Posidoniimonas polymericola: one gene and its partner. The protein of the gene in region 2 interacts with the protein of the main gene of each other region in a pairwise test. Links are inferred from orthologs where the notes say so. Each region holds a gene or a part of one and is shown on either strand. Other genes may lie near its edges.

Region 1 (9,920 bases), on a different replicon or contig from region 2:
TGCTGCAGGACATCGAGCTGCAGTCCGACCGCCCCCAGCTCCGCCGCGGCGAGATCGACGGCCTGCGTGCCGACGGGTTTACTGTGAATGGCAAGCCGTTTGAGTGATCAGCCCGCCGAGCCAGCCAGATCAAACACCTCCGGCCCCACGTGGTCGGTCTGCACGACGCCCTGCAGCGTGTGGGCGTTGGCCTCGTAGATCACGACCGGCAGCGTCTGGCCGATCTGCCGGGCGTTGCCGTCAAACACCACGATCCGGTCGCACATGGTGCGGCCGGTGAGCTGCAGACCTTGGCCGGGCGAAGCCTCACCCTCCTGCTCGCTTCGTTCGATCCGGATGGCTTCCTTGCGGCTCGGCCCCTCGACCAGCACCTGCACCGCCTTGCCGAGGAACGGCTGGTTGTCCTCCTCGCTGATCACGTTCTGCAGCTGCAGCAGCTCGTTGTTCCGCTCCCGCTTGACGGCGTCCGGCACGTCGTCGGGCATGCGGTCGGCGCCCTTGGTGCCGGGGCGTTCGCTGTACTTGAAGATGAAGCTGTTCTTGAACCGGCACTCGCGGACCAGGTCCATCGTCTGCTGGAAGTCGGCGTCGGTCTCGCCGCTGAAGCCGACGATAAAGTCGCTGGTGATCGCCACGTCGGGCATCCACCGCTTGGCGCGGTCGTGCATCTCGCGGTACTCGGCGACCGTGTAGCCGCGCTTCATGAGCTTGAGCTGCTCGTCCGATCCGCTCTGCGCCGGCACGTGCAGGTACTTGCAGAGCTTCGGCAGGTCGCGGACCGCCTGGAGCACGTCGTCGGTCATGTCGCGCGGGTAGCTGGTGACGAACTTGATCCGCTCCAGCCCGTCGACCTCGTGCAGCTCGGTCAGCAGGTCGCTGAACCGCCAGCGGCGGCCGTCCTCCTCGTGGCGCCAGGAGTTGACCGTCTGGCCCAGCAGCGTGATCTCCTTGCAGCCCTCGTCGGCTAGCTGGCCTGCCTCGGCCAGGACCTGGCTCGGCGGTCGGCTCTGCTCCGGGCCACGGACGCTGGGGACGATGCAGTAGGTGCAGAACTTGTCGCAGCCGATCTGGATCCGCACGTACGCCTGGAACGGCGTGGGCCGCATGGTCGGGTCGCGCAGCGGGTCGAAGCTCTCGTGGCTCCGCTTGATGGTGTCGACCTTGCCGTCCTTGCGGCCGAGGCTGACCTCCATCCGCTGCTGGCCGTCCTGCTCGATGCCGCGGATCAGCTCGGGCACCTGGTGCAGCTGGCCGGGGCCGACAATCAGGTCGACGTACGGCGCCCGCTGGAAGATCAGCTTCTGGTCCTTCTGCGCCATGCAGCCCATCACGCCGATCACGCGGCCTGGCTTCTCTTGCTTGGCGTTCTTCAGCCGGCCCAGCGCGCTGTAGATCTTGTCCTCGGCGTGCTGCCGGACGCTGCACGTGTTGAACAGGATGGTGTCGGCGTCGGCCGGCGTGCCGGTCAGCTCGTAGCCCTCCTTGCGGAGGCTCGCCACGACCAGCTCGCTGTCGAGCAGGTTCATCTGGCAGCCGACGGTTTCGATGTAGAGTTTTTTGGGGGGCGTAGACATGGGCGGCTGGGGCTTGGTCGGCAGAAGCTAGGCAGAAGCGTCGTCGGGTCGTGAGGGTCGTCTTCCCGGTCGGGGGAGCAAAACGGTCAGGGGCGTTACGGCGCGCCGCGCGGGGCGGCGGCGCGTCAGGCGGCCGACTCGTTCTGCGCCGCCTCGTCCGCCTGCTGCTTCTGCAGCTCGCGCTGCTGGTCGATCTGCTGCTGCACCTGCGCAACGATGCGGTTCCGCCGCACGGCCATCAGCGCCATCAGCTTCCAGGTCGCGGCGATCACGGCGCCTGCTAGCAGCGCCATGTCCCAGCGGTCGAGTCCATCCATGCCATCAGTCCTGCGGTGAGGGTCCCCTATCCTACCAGCGATCCGGGGGGCGGAGCGAGGGGGATTCTCACCGCTCCGACAGCACACCGGGCGCCGGGCCCCTCAACGGCCTAGGGTTCCAGCCCCTGGGTGTTGATGTTCGACTCCCTCGGGTCCACATAGTAAATGCCGTATTTCTGCAGCATGAACATGACGCCAGCGACCTCTTCCCAGTGCTCCTCGAAACGCTCACGCCATTCCGCGTAGATGTTCTCCCGCATCTGAGGATCGCTCCAGTAGCTGGGCGGGTGATCGAGGTACACCTTGCCAAAATCGATCAGGTAGGGCGCCTGCACGATTTCCATCTCAATTACCTGAAGTGCGTCGTCGAAGTCGATGAGCCGGGGGACCGCGAAGCCTCCGATCGAATGAACGCTGGCCTCCGCCAACCGCAGGTAGCTATCCCGTTCAACCTCATAATTAGGCCGCCGATGAACAGCCTTGATAGCCGAGTTTCCCGACTGCCAAACCGTTCCGTCGCTTCCGTATCCGAGCTTCTTCTCTTCGGATACTATTAACTCTCGTTGCGAGGCATACGTCTGAACTCGCTCGAACAACTCGGAGTCGCTAAGCATGGCGTCCACCAATCGCTATTCGGCTGAAGTCAGCCTGCGCCTGATCGTCGGCGATTCCTCGTACGGCCTCTCCCACCTTGGACCGCGCGAGTTCATTGTCCGCGGAACGTGCCCCACTATCGAGGCGGGCAATGCCGAGATCGAAGTCAACGTCGACGGGCGCAACCAAACCACGCAGGTGTTCCTGCCCCACGGCGTGCCGGGTCCCGATGTCCGGGTGCTCTACTTGTAATCGCCAAGCCCATCGCAATCCAACAATGGGCTAGGATTTAGGCCCGCCGCCCAGCCCATCCCCCGCCTTGATCGCCGCGCCGCGGAGCCAGTCGGCGGTCGCCATCGCACGCTTGCCGGCGGGCTGGAGCTGGAGGATCTCGATGGCGCCCTCGCCGGCGGCGACCACCAACCGGCCGTCGGCGTTCACCACCGCGCCGGCCGGCGCCGGGCCCGCCTCGGGCAAGACCTCGACCCGGTCGATCACCAGCCGCAGCGGCTCGCCCCGGCCGGAGCCCCAGAACGTGTACGCCCGGGGCCAGGGGTGGGCGCCGCGGACCAGGTTCTTGATCTCCTGGGCCGGCTTGGACCAGTCGATCTGGCCCAGCTCCTTGCTGAGCCGCGGCGCGCGGCAGCGGAGCGAGTCGTCCTGCGGCAGCGGCCCGGCCGTGCCGGCGGCCAGCTTGTCGACCACCTCGAGCGTCAGCGGCGCGCCGAGCTCGGCCAGCCGGGACTCGAGCTCGCCGGACGTCTCGTCGGGTTCGATCGGCGTGGCGGCCTGGCCGAGGATTGGGCCGGCGTCGAGCGTCGGCGTCATGTGGATGACGGTCACGCCGGACTCGGCGTCGCCGTTCAGGACAGCCCACTGCACGGGGGCGGCGCCGCGGTACTTGGGGAGCAGCGAACCGTGCAGGTTGACGCCCCCCAGGCGGGTCGTGGCGAGGGTCTCGCGCTTGAGGATCTCGCCGTAGTCGCACACCACCAAGAGGTCGGCGGCGAGCTCTGCGAGACGGGCCTGCGACTCTGGTTCGTTGGCGGACTCGGGCGTCCACAGCGGCAGGCCGGCCTGCTCGGCGGCCAGCGCGACGGGCGCCGGCGGCGCCTTGCGGCGGCCGCGGGGCGGCTTGCAGATTACCTGCACGATCTCGTGATCGCTGGCGATCAGCGCCTGCATCATCGGCACTGCGAAAGGTCCGGTTCCGAGGATGATCAGACGCATGGTGTTGTGCCCTCTGGCGTTGCCGCGTTTTGCCGCGAGTCGAAAAAGGGGGACTGGCTCGAAGCCCGAGGGACATTCGGCGTCCCAGCTCTCATCAGAACGCGCCGTGCCTGTCCCCGTTTTTCGACGGACCATAGACGCGCCGCGAGAATCGGGGACGGCCGTGTCTCAGGGGCGCCCCCTCCCCTAACCCCTCCCCCTGCCGGGGAGGGGGAACCACTAAGTCCGCAGTTTCTCGAGCTCCGCCAGGCGGGCGGCGACTGTTTCGGCGGTGGGCGCCTCGCCGGTGTTCAGACGGCTCTGGAAGTCGATCTCGAATTCCTCGATCTGGCCGGCGATGTCCGCCCGGGCGGGCGGGCTGATGCGGTCGAAGAACATGACGCCGTCGAGGTGGTCGGTCTCGTGCTGGACGATCCTCGCGGGGAAGCCGCGGAGTTCCTCCTTGATCTCGTTGCCTGACAGGTCGTACGCCTGCAGGAAGATCGAGGTCTTGCGCGGCACCTGGGCGTGCACGCCCGGCACGCTCAGGCAGCCTTCCTGACCTTCCTCAGAGCCCTTGCCCTTAGAGATCACCGGGTTGATGACGACCCGTTCGAACTCCTTGGCGTCGGGGTTGCCCTCCTGGTTCATCACGAACAGGCGGTACGGCAGGTCGACCTGGTTGGCCGCCAGCCCGACCCCCTCGTGCTCGTACATCAGCTCGAACATCTCGGCCACCATCTGCTTCAGCTCCGCGTCGACGCGCTTGAGTGGGCGCGACTCGTGGCGGAGCGTGGGGTGCGGGTAGTGAACGATTTCGAGGGGCATGACAAGACTTGTTTAGAGCGTCGTCGATCGTTTATCCCCTCCCCTTTGGGGGAGGGTTAGGGTGGGGGCGAGGAGGGGGCACGGCGCGCCCCCACCCCCAGGTTTTCTAGGAACGCGGGTCCCCCACAGGGGAGGGAGCGAAGATTACGCCGGAGCGGTGGTCCGTTCGACGTACTCGCCGGTGCGGGTGTCGACCCGCAGCCAGTCGCCCTCGTTGATGAAGGCGGGGGCGAGGATCTCGCCGCCGGTCTCGAGCGTGACGGGCTTCGACACGCCGGTCGCCGTATTGCCCTTGGGGGCCGGCTCGGCGAACGTGACCTGCAGCACCACGTGGTTGGGCAGCGCCACGCCGATTGGGTTGTTGTCGAAGGTCATGATCTGGCAGTCCATGTTCTCCTTGAGGAACTTCCACTGATCGCCCACCTGCTCGGCGGTCATTTCGTACTGCTCGTAGTCCTGGTTGTTCATAAACACGAAGCTCTCGAGCTGCTTGTACAGGAACTGGGCGGTGAACTCCATGATGTCCGCTTCCTCGAGCGTCTGACCGGCGCGGTAGGTGCGGTCGACAACCGTGTTGCGGAGCAGGTTCTTCATCTTGCACTCGTAGAGCGCGGCGCCCTTGCCGGGCTTGCGGAAGTTCATCTCGACGCAAAGGAAGGGGGTGCCGTCGATCTGCACCTTCATGCCTTTGCGGAAGTCGCTGGTGTTGATGGTTCCCACGTGTGAGGTCCTCTCGCTTGTTCGTCTTGTTTTGGTGTGCGGGTGCTGGTTGGAAGGCGCTTTGCGCTGTTTCTCGTGTAAACGGCAGAAAATGCCGCCAGGCGTAAACCAGCGCCCTGCGCCCAGCAGCTAGCGCCTTCCAACTAGCGCCCGCCGCTGATAAAACCGGTCGGGCACTGCCGCCCCCCCGGAATTCAGGCGAATTGACCAGTTTATCCTCTCCAACGCGGTTTGTCCGCCCCGCTGACTCCCCCCCCTGGAAGGCCGAGCTGCGGCAGGCGGTCCGTGACCCAGCCGAGCTGGCTAGGCTGCTGGAACTGCCCGATTCGTGGGTCGAACCGGCCCGCGCGGCCGCCCGCGAGTTCCCCCTGCTGGCGCCCCGCGGCTACGTCGGCCGGATGCGGCCCGGCGACCCGGCCGACCCGCTGCTGCGGCAGGTGCTGCCGCTGGCCGACGAGTTGGCGCCCGCCACCGGCTTCGACCAGGACCCGGTCGGCGACGCCGCGGCCGCCCTCACGCCGGGACTGCTGCAGAAGTACCAGGGCCGCGTGCTGCTGGTGACCACCGGCGCGTGCGCCGTGCACTGCCGCTACTGCTTCCGGCGGCACTACCCCTACAGCGAGTCGCCCAAGGCCTTGGCCGCTTGGGATGAGGCCCTTGCCCAGATCGCCGCCGACCCGACCATCCACGAGGTGATCCTCAGCGGCGGCGACCCCCTCACGCTCGTCGATGAGACGCTCGGCGAGCTCGCCCGCCGCATCGCCGACATCCCCCACGTCAACCGCCTGCGGGTGCACACACGGCTGCCGGTGATGATCCCTAGCCGCGTGACCGACGAGCTGCTCGCCTGGCTGACTGGCACGCGGCTCACGCCGGTGATGGTGCTGCACGCCAACCACGCCAACGAACTCGACGATGCGGTCAACGGGGAGGTCGCCCGGGCGATCGCCCGGCTCGCGGGCGCCGGCGTGCCGCTGTTGAACCAGGCGGTGCTGCTACGCGGCGTCAACGACACGACCGCCGCCCAGGCCGAGCTGTGCGAGCGGCTGGTCGACCACCGGGTGATGCCGTACTACCTGCACCAGCTCGACAAGGTCGCGGGCGCGGCGCACTTCGAAACGCCGAGCGAGCTCGGCGAGCAGATCATCACCAAGCTCCGCGCCCGCCTGCCCGGCTACGCGGTCCCACGCTTGGTCCGCGAAGAAGCGGGCGAGTCCAGCAAGACGGTGATTCGGTAGGGCGATCGATTCGCCCGCGGGTCGGCCTTCACCACCCGCTGAGGGCGAATCGGGGCATTCTCCCGTTTCTTGTAGAAATGACGCACTGAGCGCGGTCCAATGGAGAGGTTGTGGTAGATCGACTTGGGCGTTCTGTGCTCTGAAGCAACTGCGGGCGGAAGCCGGCGGTTCGTGTGGCGCTGCGCGCTCGGTAGATAAGCTCCTCTCGTAGGGCTGCCGCCTGAGATTGCAGGGGAGCCACGCAGGGGGTGGGTTCGCCAGGGGTTTTGTCCCCTCCGCGCGATATTTCGGACAAAACACCCGTGGGCCGGTCACCGGCGGGAATCGCGTTTGAGGCCGCTATTGCAGTGGAAAACGGTCACGCTGGCAGGAGTTGGGGCTGGCTCGCCGAGGAGGGTGGTGGACAAAACCCTGCGGACAAAATCCTGCGGACAAAACCGCCAGTTACAGAACCTTTGGGGAGGCGGCCTCCGGCGAGGCGTAGCTCGCCGGCTAGGGGGGGCTACACTGTAGAATTACGCCGGCTCGGCACGATGATTGCCCCAGAGCCTGCCAACAACGCCCTACGGAACTCCGTGTGAATCAAGAAGAGACCACCCCCGACGCCGCGGCCGCCCAGCCCCCGGAAGCGGGGTCCCCGGCTGGGCAGTCCCCGGCTGGGCCGCCGCCCGAGCACGACGACCGCGAGATGTGGTCGGCGCTCGACGCCGTGCGCCGCGCGATCGAGAAGGTCGAGGGCTGCAACGAGGCCGAACGCGACATCCTGCTCGGCGACCTCCGCGAGCTGCGGGACATGGCCCGCAAGCTCCGCAGCGGCCGGGTCGAGATTGTCGTGTTCGGCGAGATCTCGACCGGCAAGAGCGCCCTGATCAACGCCTTGACCGGCACGCAGTCGGCCCAGGTGAACGTCCGCGGCGGCTGGACCAAGGATGTCTGGCGGCTCGACTGGGAGGGCGCCGGGTACGTGCTGCCGGGCTTTGAGCAGTCGCAGGTCGTGCTGGTCGACACGCCAGGCCTGAACGAGGTCGGCGGCGCCGAGCGGGCCGAGATGGCGCGCGAGGCGGCCGAGCGGGCCGACCTGATCCTGTTCGTCACCGACTCGGACCTCAACGAGACCGAGCACAACGCGCTGGCCGAGCTGGCGACCTTCCACAAGCCGATCCTGCTGGTGGTTAACAAGACCGACCTGTACACGCCGAGCCAGCTCGAGGACCTGCTCGACGTGCTCCGCACGCAGCGGGCGGCCGGGCTGGTCGACCCGGAGAACATCGTCACGACGTCGGCCGACCCGCGCGAGCTGCAGTATGTGATCGAGAGCGCCGACGGGTCGCAGCGGAGCGAGTGGCGGAAGCCGCCGGTCGACGTCGGCGGGCTCCGCGAGCGGATCCTCGAGGTGCTGGAGGCAGACGGCTCGTCGCTGATTGCGCTGAACGCGTCGATGTACGCCGCGGACCGCAGCGACCGCATCGCCGCAATCCGCGTGCAGATGCGCAACCAGAAGGCGACCCAGGTGATCCGCACGTTCGCGGTCGCCAAGGCGACCGCCGTGGCGCTCAACCCGGTGGCGGTGGCGGACGTTGCCGGCGGCTTGGCTGTCGACGCGGCGATGATCGTTACGCTGGCCAACGTCTACGGGCTGGAGATGAGCGTCGGCCGCGCCCGGGACCTGGCGCTGTCGCTCGCCAAGGCGGCCGGCTGGGTGATGCTCGGCGAGGCCGTGACCAGCTACGGCAGCTCGCTGCTGAAGGGGATCTCGCTCGGCGCCGCGGCGCCGCTGGTCGCCGCGCCCCAGGCCGCGGCCGCCGGCTACGGCAGCTACATCGTCGGCCAGGCGGCGCGGGTGTACTTCGAGCAGGGATCGAGCTGGGGTGACAAGGGCCCCAAAAAGGTCGTGATGCAGGTGCTGGAGAACACCAACAAGGCCTCGGTTCTGGGCGACCTGAAGAAGGAGATCAAGAAGAAGCTCTCCAAGAACCGCCACGCTTCTGGCTGAATTCTCGCCGATGTCGTGAGCGCGCCACGCTCATGTTGGCCTCTTAGCTGCTCGCCTAGCGGCGTCCGCCTGCTGAGACCGATGCGTGGGGAGGCATTCCTCGGTCCGAATGGCGTGGTTCTCTCTTGAATCTCTACGGCACGGCAATTGCCTACGGTAGGGCCGTGCACGGTGGCCAGAGCGCCGCCGAGTTGAACATCAACGCCCCCTTGCTCGCCCCGACGCAAAGTTGGAGCGGGCTCCCCTCATCCCCCTCAAGGAGCAACCATGTCCCTAGATACACTCGCCGACGCCTTTTACGACGAGCTGCGTGATGTGCTGAGCGCCGAGAAGCAGCTGCTCAAGGTGCTTCCCAAGATGGCCAAAAAGTCTCACAGCAAAGACCTAAAGGCGGCTTTCGAGAACCATCTCGCCGAGACCGAGAAGCACGTGGAGCGTGTCGAGCAGTCCTTCGAAGAAACCGGCAAGTCCGCACGCGCTAAAGCCTGCGAGGCGATGAAGGGCATCATCAAGGAAGGTGAAGACTGCCTGAAGGAAGACGCCGACCCCGAGGTGAAGGACGCTCTGATCATTGCTTGCGCCCAGAAGGCAGAGCACTACGAGATCGCCACTTACGGCACGCTCTGCACGTGGGCCGAGGTGCTCGGCTACTCCAAGGCTCTCAAGCTGCTCAAGCAGAATATCGACGAGGAAGAGTCGGCCGACAAGAAGCTGACCAAGCTCTCGAAGAACCTGAATAAACTGGCCGCTACCGCCTAGTGCGGGCCTGCACCGACTGTGGGCCCTGCCTCTTCTCTCTGGAAGGGGCGGGGCTTATTGATGGCCTTGTCAGCCAGCGTCCCCTAAGACTAGACCAGCTAGCAATCCGGCAGCCCCAGCCGGATCGGCCCCTTGGCGTCGATCGACGCCGGACGGCCTGCCTGGGTGATTGCCAGGCCGCCCTTCTCGGCCAGTCGGGTGGCGACCGAACGGATCGCCGGCATCAGCGGCCGCCAGTCCTCGGGCGAGAGCCGCCGCGCCGCCTCGGACGGGCAGAAGGTCTTGCCGGCGCCCCTCTGCTCGGCGAGTTCCAGGAGGCACGCTGCGATCTGTTCGGCTGTCGTCTCCGCCATAACTCAGGTGCGGCGGCGCCGCAGCGTCGTGACGGTGAAAAGGGCGAGCAACCAGGCCGACGCGGCCGGTTCTGGGACCGCCAGCATTGCGGCGAACGAGCCGGCGCCGTACGTCCGCTCGTAGTCGGTCTTGAACAGGCGGAAGTCGTCGAAGTCGTTGTCGCCGTCGGCGTCGAGGTCGCCGCGGATGGCCTGGCCGAGCTGGTCGTAGGCCGATAGGTCGGTTAGGTGGTTGCCGATCAGGATCTGGTAGTCGCCGACGTCCACAACGCCGTCCGAGTTGAGGTCGCCCCGCGCGGCAAGGCGCCAGCCGACGTTCGCGGCGTCGGCGATCA
Region 2 (9,992 bases):
CCAACGGGCGAGACGCTGTGGGAGCAGCACGTCGAGACCGGCCGCTGCCCCCGCGGCGTAGCAGTAACCAGCCCGGCGCCCAACCAGCAGACCTACTGCTGCGTGTCCGACCGCGGATTGGTGACACTGCTGGCCGGCGAAGGCGGCGCAGTTCTGCACCGGCACTCGGCGACGCCGCGTTTGTTCGTGCTCGCGCCACCAGCGGCCGCTGGCAACGGCCGGCGGTGGTGGGTCACCGGTATGGACGGCGTGGTGACGAGGCTCGAGGCGACCGGCGTCGCGTAACCGGGCAGGAGATAGCGAGCCGCTACACAGCGACTTCCTTTGCGTCTTGCTCCGGGCCTTCGCCTACCGCCCTCGGCTGCGACGCCGTAAAGACTAGCCACACTGCGATCGGAAAGCCCACCAGCATCGCCGCCGTGAACCACCACGGGTAGGGCAGCATCGACAGGTTCAATCCGAGGGCCAAGAACAGCGGCGCCGCGACCGTCAACGCCGCGGCGACGCCCTGGATCCGCCGCGCGGCGTAGACGCCCAGGCAGACCGTGCCCAGCCACATCGGCACGACGCTCGCCAGCACCCAGCCCGGGTAGTTGGCGACGTGCACGCACATCGCCTCCATCTGCTTCTCGGGGTCCTCCATCTGCTGAATCCCCGGCGGGAAGGGGTGCACAATCGAGCTGTAGAACTCGACCGCGATCACGCCGATCAGCGACAACGCGAGCCCTAACACCACGGCGGCGACGAAACGGAGGACGGTGCGCATCGGCGTGCTCAATGAGGGAGGCGGCCTGGCGGCCCGCGCTAATTGCGGGTTGCTTCGGCTTCGATGACGAGTTCGCCGGCGCGGGTCAGATCGTCATGCGTCACGATCCAGCCGTCCAGCGGCGTTCCGTCCAGCGTCACGCGGCGGATCTTCTCGCCGGCGCCCCGACGCTTGATCGTCACCGTATTGTTCGGCAGTGTCAGCTTGACCTCGTCGAACAGCGGCACGGTCACGACGTACTCTGGATCCGCCGGCGAGTACGAGTAAAGGCCGATCGCGTTCATCACGTACCACGAGGACATCTCGCCGGCGTCGTCCATGCCGCACAGGGCGTGGCCGCCCGCCATGCCGTAGAAGCGGTCCATCAGCGTATTGAGCACCGCCTGGCACTTCTCCTGACGGTCGACCCAGTAGTAGACGTACGGGAACCCATGGTCCGGCTGGTTGCCGTGGCAGTACTGCCCCAGGAAGCACGACACGTTGCGCGCGATATGCCGCGGGTTCCAAGGGATAGTGAACAGCCGGTCGAGCTGGGCCTCGCACGCCTGCTTGCCGCCGAACAGCTCGACCAGGCCGGCCGTGTCGTGCGGGGCGAAGAACGTGCTCTGCCAGGCGTTCGCCTCGCGGTACATGTACTCGTAGTACGGCTGCTCGGGATCGAACGGGGTGACGAACTGCCCGTCGTCGAGCCGCCCCCGCATTAGCCCGGTCGCGGGGTCGAACACGTTGGCGTAGTTCTTCACGCGGTCTTCCATCTGCAGCCGCGTGGCGCCGTCGCCAAGCTCGCGGGCCAGCAGGCCGACGGCGTAGTCATCGTAGGCGTACTCGAGGGTCTTGGTGACGCCGGCCTTAGCCTTGGTCTCGACCTCGGGGCGGTCGACCGGCGGCGTGGCGATGTAGCCCCGCTCGTCGTACTCCCTCAGGTGGGGCCGCCCGCCGCGGCCGGGGACCGTGGCGTTTTTCTTGAGCAGCTGATAAGCGGCGTGAACATCGTAACCGCGGACGCCGCGCAAGTAGCAGCCGGCGATGTACGGCGCCGCGTGGTCGCCGTGGAAGAAGGTCGGCATGTAGCCCTCGATCTCGCCCCGGTCGACCAGCGACGAGATCACGTCCGCCGTGACATCGGGCGAGAGCATCGCCAGCAGCACCAGCTTGTTGCGGTAGTCGTCCCACAGCGAGGGCTTGGTGTAGTAGCGGAACTCCTTCCGCACGACCCGGCCCTGGGCGTCGGTGAACTCGCCGTTGGCGTCGGACCGCAGGGCGGGCCACAGGAACGAGCGGTACAGGCACGAGTAGTACAGCCCCCGCTGCCGCGGCGTGCCGCCGGCAACCTCGGCCTTGGAGAGCAGCGTGCTCCACTCGTCGGTCGCCTCGCGGCGGACCTCGTCGAACGAGCGGCCGTCGAGCTCGGCCTCGAGGTTGCGTCGCGCGTTCTCGACGCTCACAAACGACAAGCCGATCCGCAGCTCGACCGGCTCGTCACCCGCGGCCAGGCGGAGCACCTTGAGCGGGCGGCCCCAGCGGCCGCGGCCTAGGTCGATGGTCTCAAACTCTTCGATGTCGCGGCTAACGGTCGCGTAGAAGTAGACCTTCTCGTTTGCCTGCTGAAAGCCCGACACCGCGTGGAACCCGTCCTGCTCGAGCTCGAAATCCCGCACGCGTTCGTTGGAGCGGGCGATATCGAACACTATCTTGGCCTCCTGCCCTGCCGGGTAGCGGTAGCGGTGCAGACCGCAGCGGAGCGTGGAGGTCAGCTCGGCGTCGACGCCGTAGTCGTCGAGCCGCACGCGGTAGTAGCCGGGCGAGGCCGACTCCTCCTCGTGCCGGAACCGCGAGCCGAGCAACTCGCCGCGCGGCCCTCCCCTGCCCTCGCGTCGCGTGTCGATCTCGCCAGTAACCGGCAGCACCGGCAGGTAGCAGAGGTTCCAGTGCCCCTTGTTGGTGTGCGTGAAGGCGAGGATCCGCTCGTCCTCGTACTCGTAGCCCGCGCCGCTGCGGTACTCGGTCATCGGGCTGAGCTGCACCATCGCGTTGGGCCGCGACGCGCCGGGGAACGTCAGCCCCGCCCACACGCGGTACGGCGGCTCAAAGCCAATGTCCGCCGGATCCGTCAGCGGCGCCGTGCCGAGGAAGGGGTCGACCAGGTCGACCGGACGCTGCTGGGCGCCGGCGGCCGCGCACAGCGCAAGTGAAGTAAGTACGGCAAGAACTCGTGCGGCGTTCATCGATGCTCGCGACTCAGGTAGGGTAGTTAGGAGGGCTCAGCTTCCAATTCTAGCCTATCCCACTCCCCAGAAGCGAACGCAATTAGGAAGCGTCGCGGCTCCGCCGCGCATACAGCACCCTTGGCTCCGCCGCGCATACAGCAAACAGCGGCTCCGCCACGCGTGCCGCTCCTGCCGCTAGTACTCCACCGAAACCAGCACCAGCCCCTGCGGCGGGGCCGTCGGCCCGGCGGCCTTGCGGCTGCGGGCAGCGATCACCTCGGCGACCCACTCGGGCGGCTTTGCGCCGCGGCCGACCTCGACCAGCGTGCCGGCGATCGCGCGGACCATGTTGTAGAGGAAGCCGTCGCCGGTGACCTCGATTTCGAACCGCTCGCCGCGCTGCGTGATGTCGAGTCGGAGGATGGTCCGGACCGTGGTCGCGCGTTCGGAGCCGGTCGACTCGAAGCTGACGAAGTCGTGCCGCCCGAGCAGGTGCTGGCCGCCCTGCCGCATCAGCTCGGCGTCGAGCTCGCCGGCGGGGAAGTGCCACACGTAGCCGCGGTCCATCAGCGGCCGGGTGCGGCTGTTGTGGATCTGGTACCGGTAGGTCTTGCGGAGCGCGTCGTGCGTGGCGTGGAAGTTGGGCGGCGCGGCTTCGGAGGAAACCACCACGATGTCGTCCGGCAGGTGGGCGTTGAGCGCCCGGGCGATCTGCTCGGTCGCGATCATGGTCTGGGTCTCCACTCCAGCCACCTGCCCCAGCGCGTGCACGCCGGCGTCGGTACGGCCGCTAGCGGTCAGGCGGACCTCCTCGCCGGTGATCTCACGCCAGGCACGCTCTACCTCGCCCTGCACGGTCCGCCGCGCGGGCTGGACCTGCCAGCCCGCGTAGGCGGCCCCGTCGTAGGCGATGGTGAGCTTGACGCGCGGCATCCGAGCTAAACCGCACCGGCGGCCTGCTTGACCAGCAGCTCGGCAATCTGCACCGCGTTGGTCGCGGCGCCCTTGCGGAGGTTGTCGCTGACGCACCAGAACGCCAGGCCGTTGTCGCAGGACAGGTCCTCGCGGATACGGCCGATGAACGTGTTGTCGTCGCCGGCGCAGGTCTGCGGCATTGGGTACTGACCGGCGCCCAGATCGTCGACCACCTTGATGCCGGGCGTGGCGGCGAACAGCTCGCGGGCCTGATGGACTGTGATCTTGCGTTCGGTCTCGACCAGGATGCTCTCGCTGTGGCAGTTGCTCACCGGCACGCGGACGCAGGTCGGGCACACCTTGATCGAGTCATCGCCGAAGATCTTCTGGGTCTCGTAGACCATCTTCATCTCTTCGGACGTGTAGCCCTGCTCCTTGTGCGAGCCGATCTGCGGGATCAGGTTGAACGCGATCGGGTGGGCGAAAACTTCGTAGTCGTGCTGCTTGCCGTCGAGGTACGCCCGCGAGCCGTTGTCGAGGTCACGCTGCCCCGCGACGCCCGCGCCGCTGGTCGCCTGGTAGGTGCTGACGATCACGCGGCGGATCTTGCCGGCGTCGTGCAGCGGCTTCATGGCGAGCACCATCTGCGTGGTGCTGCAGTTCGGGCTGGAGATGATGCCCTGGTGCTTGAGCGCCGCCTCCGGATTGATCTCGGGGACGACCAGCGGCACCTTTGGGTCCATCCGCCAGTAACCCGACTCGTCGACCACCACGCAGTTGCGTTCGACCGCCCACGGGCAGAACTCCTGGGCGACGTCGTCCGGCGTGCTGCCGATCGCCAGGTCGATGTCGTTGAACGCGTCGGGCACGAGCTCCTCGACCGGGTGCTGCTCGCCCTTGAACTCGACCGTCGTGCCCGCACTCCGGGCCGAGGCCAGAAACTTGATGCGCTGATACGGGAAGTCCCGCTCGGCTAGCATCTGGCGGATCAAAGTGCCCACGGCGCCGGTGGCGCCAACGATGGCGATGGTCTCGAACACGGGGATCAGGCTCCAGGCGGAACTGGTACGGACGGGGTCGTTCCCGGGGGACCCAAAGCCGGGCCCCAGGTTCGCCCCAGGGTGACAGACGCAGCCCCGCATTATAGCCGCCCCACGGGACGCCCGCGAGCGGCCCCACGGGCGGGATCTGCCCTCAATCCAGCCTCAATCCCGCCAGCGGGCTTCCAGGCCTAGGCCGCAGCCTTCTCGCCAGCCACGGCCAGCTTGACCCGTCGGGCGAGCGGGTCGCACCAGCGGCGGACGGTCTCGGGCTGCAGGAACGCCATGTTCGCGAAGATCATGATCAGGGCGAACGTCCACATCCCCATCGCGGCGCCGATGAACAGATGCATGCCGATCATCGCGGCCAGCATCCACGGCCGGGCCCAGCGGTTCCACACCAGGCAGCAGTAGAAGATCTCGAGGAACACGGTGGCGTGGGTCAGGAAGTCGACCACGTACAGCAGGTCGAACGACCCGCCCCCCCACAGCGGGACCTGCGCCGATAGCCAGGTCATGTCGAGCGAGCGGTACTCGTAGCTCGCCACCGAGTACCACACGGCGCCGCCGTTCCACCACATGTCGCCCTGGGCTTTGCCGAGCCCGCCGAACAGGTAGATGACGCAGAGGTGCAGCTGGATGAGCCGCGTGGCGAGGTTGGCCATCACGCTGGGCCCCGCCTCGGTCGATGCGCCGCGGCGGAGCCGCAGCAGCCGGTCGACCGAGTACCGCGCGCCGCACGGGCTCAGCATCACGTACGTGATCATCATGCAGTTGGCCTTGTCCAGGCCAAAGAAGGCGCCGGGCGTGACGCGGTTGGCGTAGCTCAACGCGGAGATCCAGGCCAGCACGGCGACCCAGCGCGAGAACAGACCGATTGTGAGCAGGAAGAACACGATCAGATTGAGCACGTGCACCGACCACCGCAGCGTGTCCGAGCCGATGTAGTCCCAGTAGCTGAAGCCCATCCGCCCGCCCTGCGTCGCCGGCAGCAGCTCGCCGGTCCATCCGTCGGTCGGGCTGAAGAACGCGTGCAGGCCGAACGACCACACCAGGTGCGTGTACAGCAGCATGCCGCCGACCAGCACCCGCAGGATTGAAACCAGCGCCGGGTCGGTCGGGGTGAACCAGAAGTCGTTCCAGCCCCGCCACACCGTGCGGAGGTACTCGCTGACGCGGTTGATCATAGTCACGCCCCCCCACCAAGAGGCAACGACTCGGGCTCGGCCGGCGACGATTGGTTGTAGAACCGCGGCGGCAGCAGCGGCTGCTCGAGTTGGCCCGCCCGCTCGGTAAGGGTTAGCACCGTGCGGTACAACGACGGGTCGGTCGCCGAGATGTCCGGCGGCGGCTGAACCGTGCCGTCCGCCAGGACGCGCGGGCGGAACTCCTCGGGGTTGAGCGAGCGGTGCTCGATGTACTGCAGCTCAACCGCTTGGCCGCCGTGGGTGCGGAGTAGATGGCGGGCGTAAGAACGCAGGTTGAGTTCCAGGTTCTGCTGCTGGGTTCTTCTCACGTCGTCGTAGGTCGCGTTGGGTGGGGGACCAAACACCCGCAGGTCGCCGGCCTGGTCGGCCAGCATCATGTGCCGGTGGTACCACAGCCGCGGCCACTGCGTGGCGTGGTTGCTATTGGCCCGGTTGGGGAATTCCCCCTCGGCGATTGGCTCGCCGGATTCGCCGAGCACCCGGTACCGCACCAGCTGGCCCGCCATGGGTGGGTCGGGGCTGAAGAACGAATAGCCGCCGTTGAGGTACAGCGGGTCGGTGTACCAGCGGACAAACGGCGACTGGGCGGTCACCCGCGTGAGCTCCGAGTTCTTCGGCTGCAGCGACAGCGGCGCCATGAACACCACAAACACGTGCCACGCCAGCCAGACCGACAGCCCCAGCCGGGCCCAGTACGGCAGCGGCCACGGCCCCGGTTCGGGCCGGGGCTTCTTGGCCGGCTTCTCCTTGGGCGAAGCCGCCTCGTCTGATTTGTTCTTGGCCACAGCAGTAGCTAGCAGGAAGAGGGCGGGTAGTGATCGCGCCCGTAGCAAATGAAAAAACCCCGCACCGGTCAATGCCGGTGCGGGGCCAATGTCTTAGCGACGCCGCTACACAGTAATTAGGGGCAGCGGCGCCGGGCTAGTTGGATGCTAGCGTCTGGGCGTCGGCGCCGAAGTCGAGCTGCAGGTCGTCGCCACCGCGGAGGGTGATGACCCGCTCCTGCGAGGTCGGCTTGCCGTCCAGCTCGTACTCAACCCGGACCGTGTAGTCCTCCCAAGTGTGCCCGGCGGGTAGACGTGTGGTCGCGAACTCGCGAACCTCGCCGGTCTGACGGGTCTCGGCTCCAGCCAGGGTAACCTTGGCGTCGGCCGGGACGTTCAGGGTCAGCTTGGTGGAGGTCTCCTGCTCACCCTCGACGACAGCCGGGGTCGGCTCGTTGGGAGCAGAGAACGCCAGCGAAACCTCGCCACCGGCGGTCAGCGTAGCGGTGCGGTTCTCGGTAACGGCCTTGCCGTCACGCTCGAACTCGACCTTCACGCGATAGGTGTAGCTCTGACCAGCACGCAGGCCGTTGGACACGTAGTGTCGGTCGGTGCCGGTGCTGGTGGTCTGCTTGTCGTTGACCCACACCACGGCGTCGGCCGGCACTGTCACGCGGAGCGTGCCCTTGCCAGAGGTCACCGAGCTGGTGACCACGACGCCCTCGCTGTAAACCGGCTTGGCCGCGTAGACCTCGGTCGTAACGCCGGTGGACGAGTAGCTGCCGTGGCTGCTGTAGCTGCCATGCGTGCTGTAAGAGCCATGGCTGCTGTAGCTGCTACCCGATGAGTACTCTGTCGAGTAACTGCTCGAGGACGAGCTGCCGTGAGAACTGGTCGAGTAGTACGAGGTGCTGTACGAGCCGTGGCTAGCGGACGAACCGCCCGTGGAACCGTAGCTAGCCGACGAGCCCGACGAAGCATGGCGGGCGTGGATCCTCGCTGCTAGGCGCCGCAGCGGACCGGGGCCGTGCGAACCGTAGCTGGCCGACGATCCACCGGATGAGCCGCTAGAAGCATAGCTGCCGTGGCTGGCCGAAGAGCCGTACGAAACCGAGTAGGCCCCGTGGCTGCCGCTGCTGGCATAGCTGCCGCTGCTGGCGTAAGAACCGTGACGGCTGTAGCTGCTGCCGGCGTAGGAACCGCCGCCGTACGAGCCGCTGCTGGCCGAGCCATAGCTTCCATGACTGCCCCAAAAAGCGTCGGCATCGGCAGGCATCAACAGCGCCGCGCCAATCGCCAAAGGCGCCCACAGATTTTTTCGACTAAGCATTTCCATTTTGCTCCCAACTCACCCTGGTGACTCATACAAGATAGGTAATATGCGGACCTCCGTCCGGATGTAAAGATAACAACGGCGTGTGGCATTGCAAGCAACATGGGCTAATTTCCGCGATATTACCCCCTGGGAAAGAAGCGACCTCTGGGGCGTTTGTGCAACAACGTGGTCTGGGCGCGACCGCGGTGCTTGCTGTGTCGCATCCCTGTAACAAACGCCACCAGCGATGACGTCCAAATGCCTCCAATGGGGCGGGATCCCGCCACCGCCGCTGGCGACAACGACAACCGGACACCTCGCGGCAAGCTTGATCCGTTGCGCTACTCGCCCTCAACCTCGATGCCGTCGATGGACAGCTCGCCAATGGCGCCCAGCAGGCCGATGCGGACGATGGCGTCGCGGGCGGCCAGCGGCACGCTGAGTTGCTGCTGGTACTCGGTCCAGGGGAACGAGCCGTGCATAGGGCCGATCGCCTCGTCGGTGATCGCGGCGCGCCGGTCGTCGTAGAAGGTGACCACAAAGTAGGGCCACTGCTGGTGGTTCTCGCCGTAGCGGATCTGCTCCCCCTTGGCCCAGAACCGGACGTTCAGCTTACGGACTTTGCGGCCGTCGACCGGCAGGCTCTGCAGCGCACGGCAGCCGCGGCCGGGGTCTTCGTTCTCGAAGCGGATGTAGCGCTCGCCCTCCTGGGCCTCGGTGTTGTCGCGGACGACTTCTCCCTGCCGCAGGTAGTACCAGCCGTCGGGAGTCTTGCTCTTGGAGTTGACCTGGAGCAGCTCCTCGAACCCGCCGTTCACCAGCCGCGGCTTGGTCGGGTCGGGCTGCACGCGGCGGAGGTCCTCGGCGGTGCCGGTCATCGGCACGAAGAACGTCCCGCGGAGCGGCTGCCGTCGCAGCTCGCCGTGCTCCTTGACATAAAGGTACAGGTTCTGGTGGTACCGGGTGCCCACCGGGATGACCATCTTGCCCCCTTCGCGGAGCTGCTCGACCAGCGGCTTGGGGACGTTCTCCGGCGAGCAGGTGACGATGATGCGGTCGAACGGTGCGGCCTCCGGCCAGCCGAGGTAGCCGTCGCCGATGCGGGTGTGGACGTTCTTGTACTTCAGCCGCTTGAGCGTCTTGGCCGCCTTGCGTCCCAGCTCGCCGACGATCTCGATCGAGTAGACCTCGTGGGCCAGCGCCCCGAGCACCGCCGCCTGGTAGCCCGAGCCGGTGCCGATCTCCAGCACCTTGTGCTGCGGCTGCACGTCGAGCTGCTCGGTCATGTACGCCACGACAAACGGCGGCGAGATTGTCTGCTGCGAGCCGATAGGCAGCGCCATGTCGAGGTAGGCGTGCTTGCGGCGGGCGAGCGGCACAAAGTCGTGCCGCGGGGTCTCACGCATCGCGGCGATCACCCGCGGGTCCTCCACGCCGGCCGCGACGATTTCTTCGTCGACCATCTGGTTGCGTTGCTGCTCGATACTAGTGCGCGACTGCGCGGTCGCGGTCGGCAGCAGGAGCAGGCAGGCGAGCAGCGTTAGTAGGAGGGGTAGTCTCATCGTGATGACTCGTTCCTCGGTACGGCGGCCTCAATTCGGCGGCATGGTAAGTGGCCGTGGGCGGCTGGGGGGCGGCGGGGTAGAATTGTCTGAACCTCGCCCCTCACCTTCGATTATGGCACGGCCAGCCGCCCTGTCGAATCGGCGTACCGCCTGCAACGAATCTGACGGCTTTGCATGTCTGAATCCCCTCACCTGGCCCTCCGCGACTCCCT

The links.
Region 1: the proteins of Pla123a_RS10235 (region 2) and def interact in binary tests that used the Escherichia coli proteins (3 or more experiments, as listed by UniProt). The link is inferred for Posidoniimonas polymericola from one-to-one orthologs.

The regions. Positions count from the first base shown.
Region 1 is NZ_SJPO01000001.1:681,891-691,810, reverse strand. Bases 2,729-5,430 are described here. They hold def (peptide deformylase), read right to left. Parts: upstream 4,523-5,430; coding sequence 3,935-4,522; downstream 2,729-3,934. Other genes in these bases: efp (elongation factor P), read right to left, coding at 4,667-5,242; fmt (methionyl-tRNA formyltransferase), read right to left, coding at 2,768-3,715; Pla123a_RS02815 (hypothetical protein), read left to right, coding at 2,729-2,737. Also shown: Pla123a_RS02835 (glycoside hydrolase family 28 protein), read left to right, coding at 1-107; tRNA (N6-isopentenyl adenosine(37)-C2)-methylthiotransferase MiaB, read right to left, coding at 108-1,574; Pla123a_RS02825 (hypothetical protein), read right to left, coding at 1,700-1,891; Pla123a_RS02820 (hypothetical protein), read right to left, coding at 2,002-2,505; more of Pla123a_RS02815, read left to right, coding at 2,504-2,728; EF-P beta-lysylation protein EpmB, read left to right, coding at 5,446-6,480; Pla123a_RS02790 (GTP-binding protein), read left to right, coding at 7,058-8,473; Pla123a_RS02785 (YciE/YciF ferroxidase family protein), read left to right, coding at 8,741-9,232; Pla123a_RS02780 (DUF3253 domain-containing protein), read right to left, coding at 9,331-9,585; Pla123a_RS02775 (glycoside hydrolase family 43 protein), read right to left, coding at 9,589-9,920. UniProt on the Escherichia coli protein: Removes the formyl group from the N-terminal Met of newly synthesized proteins. Requires at least a dipeptide for an efficient rate of reaction. N-terminal L-methionine is a prerequisite for activity but the enzyme has broad specificity at other positions.
Region 2 is NZ_SJPO01000004.1:280,062-290,053, forward strand. The notes cover bases 2,921-5,694. They hold Pla123a_RS10235 (aspartate-semialdehyde dehydrogenase), read right to left. Parts: upstream 4,929-5,694; coding sequence 3,912-4,928; downstream 2,921-3,911. Other genes in these bases: Pla123a_RS10225 (GH92 family glycosyl hydrolase), read right to left, coding at 2,921-2,991; truA (tRNA pseudouridine(38-40) synthase TruA), read right to left, coding at 3,169-3,906; Pla123a_RS10240 (HTTM domain-containing protein), read right to left, coding at 5,120-5,694. In the rest of the region: Pla123a_RS10215 (outer membrane protein assembly factor BamB family protein), read left to right, coding at 1-285; Pla123a_RS10220 (hypothetical protein), read right to left, coding at 308-766; more of Pla123a_RS10225, read right to left, coding at 805-2,920; more of Pla123a_RS10240, read right to left, coding at 5,695-6,121; Pla123a_RS10245 (hypothetical protein), read right to left, coding at 6,118-6,921; Pla123a_RS10250 (TIGR03000 domain-containing protein), read right to left, coding at 7,058-8,176; Pla123a_RS10255 (protein-L-isoaspartate(D-aspartate) O-methyltransferase), read right to left, coding at 8,557-9,777; Pla123a_RS10260 (aminotransferase class V-fold PLP-dependent enzyme), read left to right, coding at 9,955-9,992.